3 regions of the Arthrobacter sp. UKPF54-2 genome follow, and region 3 is predicted to be linked to each of the others. Evidence: riboswitches for the same ligand, from Rfam matches in the RefSeq annotation. Region 3 holds a riboswitch; each other region holds the start of a gene.
The links. A riboswitch is a leader RNA that binds a small molecule or an ion and turns the genes downstream of it on or off. The one in region 3 is predicted to bind S-adenosylmethionine.
Positions count from the first base shown of each region.

Region 1: it holds a riboswitch for S-adenosylmethionine, as region 3 does, so the genes downstream of both, E7Y32_RS06545 (DUF1737 domain-containing protein) here and E7Y32_RS00300 (homoserine O-acetyltransferase) in region 3, are expected to answer to the same signal.
Region 2: it holds a riboswitch for S-adenosylmethionine, as region 3 does, so the genes downstream of both, E7Y32_RS10930 (aminotransferase class V-fold PLP-dependent enzyme) here and E7Y32_RS00300 (homoserine O-acetyltransferase) in region 3, are expected to answer to the same signal.

Region 1 is NZ_CP040174.1:1,444,191-1,449,403, forward strand. Features, by position in the region: gene E7Y32_RS06530 (glutamate--cysteine ligase) at 1-1,091, shown strand, start outside; gene E7Y32_RS06535 (O-succinylhomoserine sulfhydrylase) at 1,088-2,296, opposite strand; gene E7Y32_RS06540 (rhodanese-like domain-containing protein) at 2,297-2,707, opposite strand; gene E7Y32_RS06545 (DUF1737 domain-containing protein) at 2,704-2,988, opposite strand; SAM riboswitch class IV at 3,026-3,139, opposite strand; gene E7Y32_RS06550 (aminodeoxychorismate lyase) at 3,225-4,181, opposite strand; gene cls (cardiolipin synthase) at 4,275-5,213, shown strand, end outside.
Region 2 is NZ_CP040174.1:2,374,371-2,379,583, reverse strand. Features, by position in the region: gene aroA (3-phosphoshikimate 1-carboxyvinyltransferase) at 1-416, shown strand, start outside; gene E7Y32_RS10940 (ribosome small subunit-dependent GTPase A) at 400-1,515, shown strand; gene hisN (histidinol-phosphatase) at 1,597-2,409, shown strand; SAM riboswitch class IV at 2,499-2,612, shown strand; gene E7Y32_RS10930 (aminotransferase class V-fold PLP-dependent enzyme) at 2,647-4,038, shown strand; gene E7Y32_RS10925 (class I SAM-dependent methyltransferase) at 4,136-4,894, shown strand; gene E7Y32_RS10920 (Nramp family divalent metal transporter) at 5,001-5,213, shown strand, end outside.
Region 3 is NZ_CP040174.1:58,026-63,238, reverse strand. Features, by position in the region: gene E7Y32_RS00305 (bifunctional o-acetylhomoserine/o-acetylserine sulfhydrylase) at 1-746, shown strand, start outside; SAM riboswitch class IV at 929-1,044, shown strand; gene E7Y32_RS00300 (homoserine O-acetyltransferase) at 1,056-2,189, shown strand; gene E7Y32_RS00295 (MFS transporter) at 2,360-3,742, shown strand; gene E7Y32_RS00290 (LysR family transcriptional regulator) at 3,853-4,752, opposite strand; gene mmsB (3-hydroxyisobutyrate dehydrogenase) at 4,898-5,213, shown strand, end outside.

The sequences.
Region 1 (5,213 bases), 1.4 Mb from region 3:
CCACGGAGCCCGCCCACGACGATTCGGGGTACAGCTTCGAGCTCAAGCTGGAGCAGATCGAAACCCAGACGCTGCCCTGCCTGGAGTACGGCGCCCTGCTCCGGCAGATCCGGCAGGCCCGGGCTTTCACCGACCGGGCCGCCCGGGCGCACGGCGCCCGGGTGGCGGCCCTGGCCACGTCGCCGCTGGCCTCCGTTACGCACACCACGCCCAACCCGCGCTACGCCACTATGCAGAAGCGTTTCGGCCTCACCGTGCAGGAGCAGCTGACCTGCGGGTTCCACGTCCACACGTTTGTGGAGTCCCCGGAGGAGGCGGTGGCGGTGCTGGACCGGATCCGGGACAAGCTCGCCGTGCTGATCGCACTCAGCGCCAACTCGCCCTACTGGAACGGCACGGAGACCGGGTTCGAAAGCTACCGGACGCAGGCGTGGAACCGCTGGCCGGGGTCCGGGCCCACCATGATCTTCGGCAGCCTGCCGGTTTACCGCCGGGTGGTGAATCGGCTGGTGGACACCGGCGTGCTGATGGACGAGGGGATGGTCTACTTCGATTCGCGGCTGTGCCGGCACCACCCCACCGTGGAGGTCCGGGTCGCCGACGTCTGCCTGCGGGCCGAGGATGCGGCGCTGATCGCCGTCCTGGTGCGGGCGCTGGTCGAGACGGCGGCCCGGGAATGGGACGACGGCGTCGACCCCGCCCCGGTGCCGACGCTGCTGCTGCGGATGGCCGCCTGGCAGGCCAGCAACTGCGGGCTGCGCGGGCAGCTGCTGGACTTCGGAACCTTCACCCCCGCCCCGGCCGCCGAGGTGGTGCATGCCCTGGTGGACTTCCTGGCCCCCGTGCTGGCGGAGCAGGGCGAACTGGACCTGGCGCGCCGCGGTGTCAACCGGATCCTGGCGGACGGCACGGGGTCGGAGCAACAGCGGCAGGCGCTCAGCGCCCCGGGCCGGGAGACCCCCGCCGACGACGCCGGGCTGGCCGCCGTCGTCGCCCACGCGGTGCGGGTCTCCACACGCGGCGCGGAGACTGAGGAGATGGAGGGCGCGGCGGAACCGGCCCCCACACTGTCCCGGGTCCGCCGGAGCTAAACCTGCTTGAGTGCGTGCCCGAGGTCCAGGATCAGGTCCTCCACGTCTTCCAGGCCCACCGACAACCGCACCACGCCGTCGCTCAGCCCGATCGCCGCGCGGCCCTCCGGGCCCATGGCACGGTGCGTCGTGGTGGCCGGATGGGTGATCAGCGACTTGGAGTCGCCCAGGTTGTTGGAGATGTCGATGATCCTCAGCGCGTCCAGCAGCGCGAAGGCGGCCTCTTTCGCCGAACGCCCCGGGGAGGGGGACAGCTCGAAGGTCAGCACGGTGCCGCCGGCCTTCATCTGCCGGGCGGCGAGTTCGTGCTGCGGGTGGGAGGGCAGCAGCGGGTACTTGACCCAGCTGACCGCGGGCTGCTCCTCAAGCCAGCCGGCCAGCCGCAGCGCGGAGGCGGAGGAGTGGTTCACCCGAAGGCCCATGGTCTCCAGGCCCTTGGTGAGTACCCAGGCGTTGAAGGCGGAGAGTGCCGGTCCGGTGTGGCGCATCAGCTGCTTGACCGGGCCCTCGATGAACTCTTTGGTGCCCAGGATCGCGCCGCCGAGCACCCGGCCCTGGCCGTCGATGTGTTTGGTGCCGGAGTAGACGATCACGTCCGCGCCGAGGTCGCCGCAGCGCTGCAGCAGCGGGGTGGCAAAAACATTGTCGACGACGACCGTCGCGCCGGCGGCGTGGGCCAGCCCGCTCACCGCGGCGATGTCCACGATTTCCTGCATCGGGTTCGAGGGGGATTCGAAGAAGACCGCCGTCGTCGGCTCCGAGAGCGCGGCGCGCCACTGCTCCAGGTCCGGGCCGTCGACAAAGACGGTCTCCACACCCCAGCGGGGAAGGATCTCGTTGAGGATCACAAAACAGGAGCCGAACAGCGAGCGGGCCGCGACCACCCGGTCGCCGGCGGCCAGCAGCGCCCCGAGCGCGGTGAACACCGCGGACATGCCCGAGGCGGTCGCGAAGCATGCCTCGGTGCCCTCGAGCAGCCGGAGCCGCTCCTGGAACGTGGCCACCGAGGGGTTGCCGTAGCGGGAGTAGACAAAGCGCTCGTCCTCGCCGGTGAAGGCACGCTCCGCCGCTGCCGCGGATTCGTAGACGAAGCCGGAGTTCAGGAAGATCGGCTCGGTGGTCTCCTGGAAACCGGTGCGGTCCAGCCCGCCGCGGACGGCCTGGGTATCCGGGCTCCAGCCCTGGGCGTCGGGATTGAAGCCCACTTAGTGCTTTCCGGGGTTGGTGGGGAGGCCGCGGTTCTTCCAGCCATTCACGGTGCGGGCGCCGGAGGCGTCCGGTTCGCCCTCGAAGCCCTCCAGGACGTTGTAGGCGGTGAAGCCGGCGGCCGTGGCGGCGGTGGCTGCCGCCACGGAACGCGCGCCGGAGCGGCACAGGAAGATGAGGTCGGCGCCGTCGTGGTCCGGTAGTTGCGCCCGCAGCTGGTCCAGGAACTGCCGGTTGGGGTACCCACCGGCCAACGTCCACTGGATGAACAGCGGCTCCCGGCGTCCGCCCGCGGTGTCGGGGACGCCAATGTGCGCCCACTCGCCCTCGGTCCGGACGTCCACCAGGACAGCGCCGGCCGCAAGCCGTTCCCAGGCCTCCTGCGGGGTCAAGTCTCCGGCGTAGCTCACGCGTGGCCTTCGCCCTCGAACTCGACGGCGTCGAGTTCGTCCACGGCGTTCGCGACGGCCGCGTCGGCGCTGGCGATCGCGGCGGGCAGCACCACGGCCTGCGCCACAATGACGGTGCTGCCGTTGAAGGTGGCGGAGGGGCTGCCATGCAGGACGTAGCCTTCGGCCAGCGCGGCGGACACGCGCTCGCAAAAGGCGCGGTCGTCGGGGCCCGTGAACAGGCGGTAAGCCAGCTTCTCCTCGGCGCCGGCGGGGGACGATGCGGTTGCTGTATCAGGCACAGCGGGGGCGGACGCGTCAGGCACGACGGATCTCCTTCTTTCACGCTTGCAGCTCGAATTTCGATATGCCGAGTATTCACCTGAGGCACCCCGCCGCGAAAGGGAGGGTTGCCGACCGGCCAGTCAGGGCTTGGCGCCGGGTCTCATTACTCACCAAAAACGTAACACCCGCGACGCCGGCCCGCAGAGCCGCCGTCGTCATGTTAAGTAACCGGACCCGCGCCGGCGCCTGGACCTTACTCGATCGTGGCGTACAGCGCGTTCAGCTCGGCCGTCAGCTGCCGGCGCAGTTCGGGTGTTCCGATTTCCTTGCCGTCGATGTGGTTTACCGGCGCAAGGAGCCGGATGCTGGAGATGAGCCACACGGCGTCGGCGTCGTAGAGGTCGGCGGGTACCAGCGGGCCGTAGCCCAGTTCCCAGCCGGCGGCCTTGGCCGCGGTGAACAGGGCGCCCTGCGAGGTGCCGGGAAGGATGCCGCTGTCCAGCTGCGGGGTGATCAGCCGGCGCACGGTGCGGACCCCGCCCGCGCCGTCGTCGGAAGTCTCCAGGTGCGCCAGCAGGACGGTCGACGTCGGGCCCTCCAGCACCCTGCCGTCGGCGGAGGTGAAGATGACGTCGTCCGCGCCCTGGTGGTGGGCGTAGCGGAGCGCCGCCATGTTCACGGCGTAGGACAGGGTCTTGGCGCCCAGCAGCAGCCACGGCGCGCGTTCGCCGACCTCGCTGTCATAGCCGCGGTCGAGCAGGAGGACGTCGATGCCGCTCTCGCGCTGCTGGCGCCCGGCGGCCGGGGGCGGGGAGGCCTGGACCCAGCAGGTGGGGGTGGCGGCGCCTTCGACGCCGCGGGTGGCGAGGAGTTTCACCACCAGTTCGTCTGTCCCGTCGGCGTCGCCGCCGGACCGGCTGCGGAACTCGCTGATCGCGGTCCCGATCGCGCGGCGCCAGGCGTCCTCGGCCGGGATTTCCAGCTCCAGTGCCCGGGCGGAGCCGGCCAGCCGGCTCAGGTGGGCCTGCAGCTTCCGCGGCGTACCGCCCACCGCCAGCAGCGACTCGAAGACGCCGTCGCCGCGGGTGGCCCCTTGGTCCGTGGCCATCAGTTGCGGCCGGGACGAGTCGGCGATCCGGCCGTTCTCGTGCGCGGGATCGAGGAACACCAGCACCGTGGCGGGGGCGGGAACAGAGGCGGAGGCAGTCATGCCTTCAGCTTAGTGCGGCCCGCGGCGGGATAAGCTGTGCGGGTTGCCCGTTCCGGAACTGTTCCGCGGGTCTGGAGCTTGAGGGGTACGCCTGTGCTGTGGCCGTTTCCGCTGACCGGGATATTGCCGTCCTGGGTGATTCTGATCCTGACGGTGATTGATCTCGTCATCCGTGTGCTGGCGTTGGGCATCATTCCCGGCAACCGCCGGCCCACCACCGCGATGGCCTGGCTGCTGGGCATCTTCTTTGTGCCGGCCCTTGGCCTGGTGCTGTTCCTGCTGTTCGGCAACTTCCGGCTCTCCCGCCGCCGCCGCGCGCAGCAGGAGGCGGTGAACACGCGGGTGCGGGCCGGGACCTCGGCCTTGGCCGCCGCTGAAAGCAACTATGACGGGCCCGAGTGGGTGGCGTCCGCCGCGGAACTGAACAAGACCCTCGGCTCGCTGCCGATGGTGGACGGCAACAGCGTGGAGCTGCTGCCCGGCTACCCGGATTCCATCAAGGCAATGGCCGCGGCGGTCCGGGAGGCCAAATCGTTCGTCAACGCCGAGTTCTACATCATGAGCTCGGACCACGTCACCGACGATCTGCTGACGGCCCTGGAGGACGCCGCCGAGCGCGGCGTCGAGGTCCGGATCCTGTTCGACCACCTTGGCACGTTGCGCATCAAGGGGTACCGCAAGCTGATTGCACGGCTCGAGGCGAGCAAAATCCGCTGGCGGCCCATGCTGCCGCTGCGGCCGGTGCACGGCCAGTGGCGCCGGCCCGATCTGCGCAACCACCGCAAAATCATGGTGATCGACGGCGAGGTGGCCTTCACCGGATCGCAGAACCTGATCGAACCGTCCTACAACAACCCGAAGCACCGCAAGGTGGGCCGCGAGTGGGTCGAGCTGATGACCTGCATGCGCGGCCAGATCGTCACCACCCTCAACGTGGTGTTCGCCACCGACTGGCTCAGTGAGACGGATGAGTCGCTGGAACACCAGCTGGCCCACCAGCCCGAATCCGCCCCGGGCCATGTCACCGCCCAG
Region 2 (5,213 bases), 1.2 Mb from region 3:
AGATCAAGGGCGGTGACTTCGACCAGACCAGCGAGCTTGCCCCCACCGTCGCGGCCCTCTGCGCCCTGGCCGCCGGCCCGTCGCGGCTGAGCGGCATCGCCCACCTCCGCGGCCACGAAACGGACCGGCTCGCCGCCCTCGTCGCGGAAATCACCCGGCTCGGCGGCGACGCCGAAGAGACCGCCGACGGCCTCATCATCCGCCCCGCCGCCCTGCACGGCGGCGTCGTGCACAGCTACGCCGACCACCGCATGGCCACCGCGGGCGCCATCCTTGGCCTGGCCGTGCCCGGCGTCGAGGTCGAGGACATCGGCACCACGGCCAAAACCATGCCCGACTTCCCGCAGCTCTGGGAAGCCATGCTGGCGCAGGGAACCACTGCAGAAAAGGACGCCGACGGTGGCACGCAGCACTGACTCCTGGGACGAGTCCGACGTCCGGATCCGCCCCAACAAAAAGGGCACCCGGCCCCGCACCAAGGACCGGCCCAGCCACGACGACGCCGTCACCGGCCGGATCATCACCGTTGACCGCGGGCGGTACACCGCCGTCGTCGGCGAAGGCACCGTGGACGAACGCAAGATCATCGCGGCGCGGGCCCGGGAACTGCGCCGCAACCCCGTGGTGGCCGGCGACTTCGTCTCCCTGGTCGGCAACGTCAGCGGCGAACCCGACACCCTCGCGCGACTGGTCAAGATCCAGGACCGCCGGACGCTGCTGCGCCGCAGCGCCGACGACACCGACCCGATCGAACGCGCCGTCGTCGCCAACGCCGACCAGCTCGTCGTCGTCGTGGCCGCCGCCAACCCTGAACCGCGCACCGGGTTCATCGACCGCGCGCTCGTGGCCGCGTACGACGCCGGCATCGAGCCGCTGCTGCTCGTCACCAAGGCCGACGTCAAGGATCCCGCCGAGCTCCTCGCCAACTACCAGCACCTTGACTTCCCGGTGATCATCTCCAAGACCGCGGATTCGGCGGCCTCCGGCATCGACGCCCGGTCCGATGACGGGCTCTCCGCCCGGCTGGACAAGGCCGCTGTCTCCGAGCTCCGCGCCCACCTCGACGGCAAAGTCACCGTGATGCTCGGCCACTCCGGCGTCGGAAAATCCACCATGGTCAACGCCCTGACCGGGGCCGAACGCGCCACCGGCGGGGTCAACGCCGTCACCGGCCGCGGCCGCCACACCTCCTCCTCCGCGCTGGCGCTGAAAGTCAACGGCGCGCCCGCCGGCAGCTGGATCATCGACACCCCCGGAATCCGGTCGTTCGGCCTGGCCCACGTGGACCCGGACCGGATCCTGCGGTCCTTCCCCGACCTGGCGCCCGGCACCGAAGACTGCGACCGCGGCTGCAAACATGACTCCGCCGCCGTCAACTGCGGGGTGGACGCCTGGGTGCAGGGCGGCCACGCCGGCCCGTCCGGCCCGGCCCGGCTCGCGTCGCTGCGCCGGCTGCTCGGCACCGACCCCCGGCTTGAGGCGCAGGAAACCAAGGAACTCGGCAGCGTCTCCTAGCGGGCCTCCTGACAGGGCCTCCTCGGCGGGCGGCGACGTGGCCTCCCGGTCTCCGGCGGGTTTTGCCGGTAGCTTGGAACCATGAGCCAACCCGCTTCGAGCTACAACGATGACCTGCGCCTTGCCCATGTACTGGCAGATTCCGTAGATTCCCAGACCATGAGCCGCTTCAAGGCGCTCGACCTTCGGATCGAGACGAAGCCGGACCTGACCCCCGTCACCGACGCCGACAAGGCCGCCGAGGAATCCATCCGCGGCCAGCTGTCCCGTTCCCGCCCGCGCGATGCCGTCCTCGGCGAGGAATTCGGCAGCACCGGCCACGGCTCCCGCCGCTGGATCATCGATCCGATCGACGGCACCAAGAACTTCGTCCGCGGCGTCCCCGTCTGGGCCACCCTGATCGCCCTCGTCGACGAGGGCGAGCCCGTGGTCGGCGTCGTCAGCGCCCCCGCCCTGGGCAAGCGCTGGTGGGCGGCCAAGGGCGCCGGGGCCTACACGGGCCGTTCCCTGGCCGCGGCCACCCGGCTGAAAGTCTCCAACGTCTCCCAGCTCTCGGACGCGTCCCTGTCCTACTCTTCCCTGGGCGGCTGGAAGCAGCGTGGCAACCTGGACGAGTTCCTCGGCCTCACCGAGGAAGTCTGGCGCACGCGCGCCTACGGCGACTTCTGGTCCTACTGCCTGGTGGCCGAAGGCGCCGTCGACATCGCCTGCGAGCCGGAACTCAACCTCTACGACATGGCAGCGCTGGTGCCGATCGTCACCGAAGCCGGCGGCCGCTTCACCTCGCTGGAGGGCGAGGACGGCCCCTTCGGCGGCAACGCCCTGGCCACCAACTCGATCCTGCACTCGGAAGTCCTCAAGCGCCTCAACCCGGACCTCGACGACCTGCTCTAGGCGCTCCCGCTCCAGGCCGGCCGTAACACTGCGCTTCATATTCCGGCCTCCCTTTTCGGTGCGGAGGGCCATGTCCTAGGCTCGAAGCAGGTCACGAGTGCCAGCGCGAAACCCCGGTTTGCTGGCCGGCAACCCTCCATTCGCGGCGGGGTGCCCCGGGTGACGACCTGGCCGGTCCGGAGCGGACCCGGCAAGCGCGGATCCCCTGTGAGCGGGGTCCTTTCCGAGCGAGGTCCCATGACGACTGCCACCACCCCTGCCCGTCCCGCCGTTGCTGCCCGCCGGCCGCTGTCCGCGGTCTCCGGCGCCGAAATCCTTGCCCCGCTGATCCAGGGCGGCCACGTCCGCTACGCCAACCTGGACTACGGCGCCTCCGCCCCGGCGCTGTCCGTGGTCTCCGCCTACCTGAACGAGATCCTGCCCTACTACGCCAGCGTCCACCGCGGCGCCGGCTACGCCTCCCAGCTCAGCACCTCGGTCTACGAAAACGCCCGGAACATCGTCCGCGGCTTCGTCGGCGGCCGCCCGGACGACTCGGTGATCTTCACCCGGAACACCACCGACTCGCTGAACCTGCTCGCCGGCTGCCTACCCGTCGCCAGGGGCCGGCACACCGGCGAGGTGCTGTACCTCGACATCGAGCACCACGCCAACCTGCTGCCCTGGCAAAACGTCCCGCACCGCAGCGTCGTCGCCGCCCGCACCCTGGCCGGCACGCTGGCGCGGCTGCGGGAGGAACTCGCCCACGGCGGCGTGAGCCTGCTCGCCGTCACCGGCGCCTCCAACGTCACCGGCGAAATCCTGCCGATCCGTGAACTCACCGCACTAGCGCACGAATACGGCGCCCGGATCGCCGTCGACGCCGCCCAGCTGGCCCCGCACCGCCGCATCGACATCACCGCGGACGACGTCGACTACCTCGCCTTCTCCGGGCACAAGCTCTACGCCCCCTTCGGTGCCGGCGTGCTGGTCGGCCGCCCTGACTGGCTCGACGCCGGCACACCGCACCTCGCCGGGGGCGGCGCCGTGCGGGACGCCCGGCTCGACGCGGTCAGCTGGACCACCGGCCCGGCCCGCCACGAGGGCGGTTCCCCCAACGTCTTGGGCGCCGCCGCGCTGGCCCGCGCCACCGAAGTCATCGCCGCCCTCGACGAGCAGCAGTGGCATGCCCACGAGGACGCCATCCGGTCCTTCCTCGTCGAAGGACTTGAGCGGATCGACGGCGTGAGCGTCCACCACATCTTCGAGGACACGGCCCGCGGCGAGGGTCCGGGCACGATCGGCGTCGTGAACTTCTCGGTTGCGGGCTACGACGCCGGCCTGGTCGCCGCGTACCTGTCCGCCGAGCACGGCATCGGCCTGCGCGACGGCCGCTTCTGCGCGCACCCGCTGCTGAAGCGCCTCGGCCTGCCCGCCGGCTCGCTCCGCGCCAGCTTCGGCCTCGGCTCCCGGCTCGACGACGCGCAGCGGCTGCTCGCCGGACTCCAGAAACTGCGGCGCAGCGGCCTGGGCTGGGACTACGTTGTGGACGCCGGCCGCTGGGTCCCGGCCAACGACACCCGCAGCTACCCGCACTGGGCGCCCAACACGCCGGGCACCGCCGGCGCCGCCCCCTGCACCCTGGACTAGCGTCCGGTTCGTCATCGAGGGCCAGCCGGGAGGCCCGCCGCGGCCCCGTGCGGTAAATTCGGTAGGTACACACCACAGCTGCCGAAGGAGATCGTACGTGGCACGCGGGGGCCCCAAACTGCAGCACCACCGGCGGCAGGAGCTCGGCCAGAGCTTCCAGGACGGCGGCGAGCACTACGACCGGGTCCGGCCCGGCTACCCGGCGGATTCCGCCGACTGGCTGATCCCCGCCGGCGCCCGCGACGCGGCGGACCTGGGCGCAGGGACCGGCAAATTCACCGCGCTGCTGGTCGAACGGGGGCTCCAGACCGTGGCCGTGGATCCGTCCCCGGACATGCTCGAACAGCTGCGCCGGGCCTTGCCGGACGTCACCGCCGTCGAGGGGGCGGCAGAACACACGTCCCTGGCACCGGAGGCCTTTGACCTGGTCACGGTCGCCCAGGCCTGGCACTGGTGCGATCCACTGCTGGCCAGCACCGAGGCGGCGCGGATCCTGCGCCCGCACGGGGTGCTGGGCCTGATCTGGAACCAGCTCGACACCTCCGTGCCCTGGGTGCACCGGCTCTCCCGGATCATGCACGCCGGGGACGTCCACAAACCCGACTTCACGCCGCCCCTGGGGCCCGAATTCACCGGGCTGGAGAGCCACCTCACCCGCTGGGAGGATCCGGTGGGTACGCAGGACATCATGGAACTGGCCAAGTCCCGCAGCTACTACCTGCGGGCCGGCGGGGCCACCCGGGCCAAAGTGCTCGGCAACCTCGACTGGTACCTCCACGAACACCTCGGGCACACCGACGGCGAGGTCCTGCGGCTCCCGTATCTGACCCAAAGCTGGCGCGCCACCAAAGCCTGACGCCGCATTGCACCGCACGCCCACCCCCGCCTATGATTTCGGTGAGCCTAACTTTTAAGTGCAGGTACCAATAACTTCGTCGAGCAGAACTTCAAGGGAGCGCGCAGTGCTGGACGTCACCGGAGCCAACCCCCGCCCCGGGGCTCCGCCGCCTGCCCGCAAGGTCAGAGGCGGGCGCCGCGCTCTGCTCGGCCTGCTGGGCCCGGCCTTCGTGGCGGCCATCGCCTACGTCGATCCCGGCAACGTGGCCGCCAACCTCACCGCCGGCGCGCAGTACGGCTACCTCCTGGTCTGGGTCCTCGTCGCCGCCAACGTTATG
Region 3 (5,213 bases):
ACCTCATCCGGCCGATCGAGTGGGGCGCCGACATTGTGGTCCACTCGGCCACCAAGTACCTCGGCGGCCACGGAACTGCGATCGCCGGCGTGATTGTGGACTCCGGCAACTTCGACTTCGGCAAGGACCCGGAACGTTTCCCCGGCTTCAACACCCCGGACCCCACCTACAACGGCCTGGTCTACGCCCCGGACCTCGGGGCGGACGGGGCGCTCGGGGCGAACCTGTCCTACATCCTCAAGGCAAGGGTCCAGCTGCTGCGCGACCTCGGCTCGGCCGTGTCCCCGTTCAATGCCTTCCTCATCGCCCAGGGCCTCGAGACCCTGAGCCTGCGGGTGGAACGGCACGTCGCCAACGCCTCCCGGGTGGCCGAATGGCTGGAAGCCAGGGACGACGTCGAATCCGTCGCCTACGCGGGGCTGCCGTCCAGCCCCTGGTACGAGCGCGGCCGCAAGTACGGGCCCAAGGGGACCGGCGCCGTCGTCGCTTTCAACCTCGCCGGGGGAGCGGAGGCCGGCAAACGCTTCGTCGACGCCCTCGAACTGCATTCCCACGTGGCGAATATCGGCGATGTGCGCTCGCTGGTGATCCACCCGGCGTCGACCACGCACAGCCAGCTCTCGCCGGAACAGCAGGCGGTGGCCGGCGTCAATCCGGGGCTGGTGCGGCTGTCGGTGGGGCTCGAACACATTGACGACATCATCGCGGACCTCGACGCCGGCTTCCGGGCGGCCAAGGACGCCTGAGCGCCGCCGTCCCGGAATCTCCCCACCTTTGCGGGCACGACGCCGGGACTCGCCGGCACTTTGCGGCCACCCGCCGTACACGTCCCTCAAAGGTGGGGAAACTGCGGTGTGCAGGGATCCGACTGTCACATGGACGTCATAATCTTCGCGCTTGCGCCCCCGGGTTTCGTAGAATCAACGCAGGTCATGAGTGCCAGTGACAGCCCCGGCTTGCTGGCCGGCAACCCTCCTTCCGCGGCGGGGTGCCCCGGGTGAAGACCTGGCCTGCCGGTCTGCTGACGGCGGGCAAGCGCGAGGTTAGGTCCCCACATGACGATTGCCGTCTCCCGCACGGGAGTACCCGAAAACACGCCCGCGGTCCCCGACGGAACCGTGCAGTACCTGTCGGTCGGCTCCCTGATGTTGGAATCCGGGGCCACCTTGCCGGAGGTCACCCTCGCCTACGAGACCTGGGGCACCCTCAACGCGGACGCCTCCAATGCGGTCCTGATTGAACACGCCTTGACCGGGGACACCCACGTCACCCGGGGCGCCGGCGAGGAACCGGGCTGGTGGGAGCAGCTGGCCGGTCCCGGCGCCCCGGTGGACACGGACAAGTACTTTGTTGTCTCCATCAACATCCTCGGCGGCTGCTACGGCTCCACCGGGCCCTCGACCCCGGGGCCGGACGGCCGGCCTTGGGGCTCCCGCTTCCCGCTGGTGACCCTCCGCGACAGCACCGCCGCCGAGGCCCGGCTCGCCGACGCCCTGGGGATCGGCAGCTGGTACGCCGTGCTCGGCGGCTCCCTCGGCGGAGCCCGCGCCCTGGAATGGGCGGTCAGCTACCCGGCGCGGGTCCGGCGCTGCGCCGTCATTTCCGTGGGCGCCAGCAGCACCGCCGAGCAGATCGCCTTCGCGCAGGCCCAGACCCTCGCCATCCGCCAGGACCCCAACTTCAACGGCGGCGACTACTACGGCGGCCCGGAGCCGGATGCCGGGCTGGCCCTGGCGCGCCGGATCGCCCACATCACGTACCGCTCCGCTGCCGAGCTGGACGGCCGCTTCGGACGGAACGCCCAGGCTGCCGAGGCGCCGCTGGAGGCCGGGTCGCTGGCGGGCCGGGGCCGCTACCAGGTGGAGAGCTACCTGGACCACCAGGGCAACAAGCTGGTGCGCCGCTTCGACGCCAACAGCTATATCGCCATCACCGAAGCGCTGATGAGCCACGACGTCACGCGCGGCCGCGGAACCCTGGAACAGGCCGTTTCCCGCGCCACGGCGGAGTTTTTCGTGGCGGCAGTGGACTCGGACCGGCTGTACTTCCCGGCCCAGTCCCATGAACTTGCCGGCGCCCTGCCGGGGGAGGTTCCGGTGCACATCATCGAGGCTCCGATCGGCCACGACGGCTTCCTGACCGAAATCGGCCAGCTCAGCAAACAGCTCCGGAGCAACTTCTTCGCGTAGCCGGGGAAGGCTGTGTGCATTTTTGCAGACACGCCCTGCGGGATTAGTGGTTGAGCCTCCGGCCGCGCGAGGCCATACTCGTGGAGAATGACGCCGTGTGTCCCAGTTCACACACGCGTTGTCAACCTAATGGTCCACAGGGTGTCGAAGGCGACACCAAAGGAGTTCGCATGAGCACGGAAAACGCCGCCGCACGGCGCGCAGATGGGGCCGACGTCAAGACGTCCGGCCTCAAAAAGGTAGTAACGGCCTCCATGGCCGGCACGGTTGTCGAGTGGTACGAGTTCTTCCTCTACGCCTCCGCGGCGACCCTCGTCTTCGGCAAGGCATTCTTCCCCAACTCCGGCACCGAACTGGACGGCATCATTGCAGCCTTCCTCACCTACGCTGTCGGCTTCGTGGCCCGCCCAATCGGCGGCATCGTGTTCGGCCACTTCGGTGACAAGTTCGGCCGCAAGCAGCTGCTCCAGCTGAGCATCATCCTGGTCGGTGTCTCCACCTTCCTGATGGGCTGCCTCCCGACTTTCCAGCAGATCGGCTACTGGGCTCCGGCCCTGCTGGTCTTCCTGCGCTTCGCCCAGGGTTTCGCCGTGGGCGGTGAATGGGGCGGCGCAGTCCTCCTCGTCGCAGAACACAGCCCCAGCAAGTCCCGCGGCTTCTGGGCCGCGTGGCCGCAGTCCGCCGTCCCGCTGGGCAACCTGCTGGCAACGGGTGTGCTGTTCACGCTCTCCGCCACGCTGTCCTCCGCCGACTTCCTCGGCTGGGGCTGGCGCGTCGCCTTCTGGCTCTCCGCCGTGATCGTGCTCGTCGGCTACTACATCCGCACCAAGGTCCAGGACGCCCCGATCTTCCTCGAGGCACAGAAGGAAGTCACCGTTGAGAAGAAGGGCTACGGCGTCGGCGAAGTCTTCCGCCGCTACCCCCGCGGCGTCTTCACCGCCATGGGCCTGCGCTTCGCGGAGAACATCCTGTACTACCTGGTGGTCACCTTCTCCATCACGTACCTCAAGGTCATCGTCCAGACGGACACCTCCCGGATCCTGCTGCTGCTGCTCGTGGCGCACTTCATCCACTTCGCCGTCATCCCGTTCGTCGGCAAGCTCTCCGATAACCTGGGCCGCAAGCCCGTCTACATGGCCGGCGCCGTCCTGGGCGCCACGTGGGGCTTCTTCGCCTTCCCGATGATGGACACCAAGAATGACCTCGTCATCCTCGCGGCCATCACCATCGGCTTGCTGTTCCACTCCCTGATGTACGCCGGACAGCCGGCCATCATGGCCGAGATGTTCCCGACCCGGATGCGTTACTCCGGCGTCTCGCTCGGCTACCAGGTGACCTCGATCGTGGCCGGTTCGCTTGCCCCGATCATCGCCGTCGCCCTCCTGGGCCAGTACAAGTCCTCCGTCCCGGTGGCCATCTACCTGCTCGGTGCCTGTGTGGTCACCATGGTGGCGGTCTACTTCCTGAAGGAAACCCGCGGAATCTCCCTGCACGACGTCGACGCCGCCGACGCCCAGGGCACTGCCGACCTCCTTGCCGCAGGCAAGAAGTAGCGGGCAACTTCACGAGTCGCTAACCACGGCAGCCCCCGTCCCCGCCCTGCGGAGACGGGGGCTGCTGTCGTAGTGGCGGGGGACGCTCGACGTTTGACCGCCACCCCGGCTCAGCCGGCCAGCACGTCCTGGCGTTCGACGATCTCGGCCCGGACAGCTGCCAGCACTGCCTGCACCGGCGCGGAGCGCAGTGATTCGGCCCTCGCCACGGCCCAGATCGGCAGCTGCCGCTGGAAGTCGTCCGGCAGGACCGGCACGAACCCGGGTTTACCGACGACGAGGAAGTTCGGCAGCAGCCCGATCCCGGCAGCTCGGCGGACGGCCTCGAGCTGGGCGAAGATACTCGTGGCCTGGAAGCTGGAGCGCGGCATCGGCAGCTGGGTGGAGCGGTGGCCCAGCTCCGCGACCTGCAGCGCCGACTCGACGTAGGAGACAAAGCCGTGCCGCCGGACGTCGTCGAGCGTTTCCGGCAGCCCGTGCTCCTCCGAGTACTGCGGGCTGGCGTAAAGCCGCAGGAAGTAGTTGGACAGGAAGATGGTCTGCGCGTTGCTGACCTCCAGGTTGCCCACCACCACCTCCAGGTCCACGCCGGAGCGGTTCTGGCTGACCTTGCGGGTGGCACTGAGCATCTCCACGTTCAGCAGGGGATGCTGCTGCTGAAGCCGGACCAGAGCCGGGGCGACGAATTCGGCGCCGAAGCCGTCCGGCGTGCTGATCCGGACCAGGCCGGAGAGCACGTCCTCCGATCGGGCGATCCGGCCGGACAGTGCGCCCAGGGTCCCCTCGATGGCCTCCGCGGCCGCCACCGCCTGGGACCCCAGCTCGGTGAGCTCCCAGCCGTGCGGGCTGCGCTCCAGCGTCCGGCCGCCAAGCTGTTTGTCCAGGGCGAGGATCCGGCGCGAGATGGTGGTGTGCGTGGTGCCGAGGGTCTCCGCGACGGCGTTGAATCGGCCGAGCCGTGCCACCGTCAGCAGGATCAGCAGGTCGTCCGGGCTGGGAAGCCGTTTCAAGTCCACCGCTGGCCTTTCGTCGATGTGCATTGATGCACATGCCATCTTCACTTTTTCCCCTTGATTGCACTGTATCAGGGTGTGATGCTGGACACGGAACCCGGCCAATGCGCCGGACACAATGCAGAGCAAAGGAGCTTATGCCATGGCAGTTGTCGCCTGGATCGGACTGGGAAACATGGGCGGGTTCATGTCAGTGAACCTGGCCAAGGCCGGAAACGAGGTCCGCGGCTTTGACCTGAATCCCGAGGCCGTGGCGGCAGCCGAGGCAGGGGGAGTCAAGCCCGCCGGCAGCATTGCCGAGGCAGTTGAGGGCGCCGACGTCGTCTTCACCATGCTGCCCAAAGGCGAGCACGCCCGCGCCGTCTACCTCGGCGAGGACGGCGTCCTGGCCCACGCGGACACCACAACCCTGCTGGTGGACTCCTCCACGATCGACATCGCCTCCGCCCAGGCCCTGC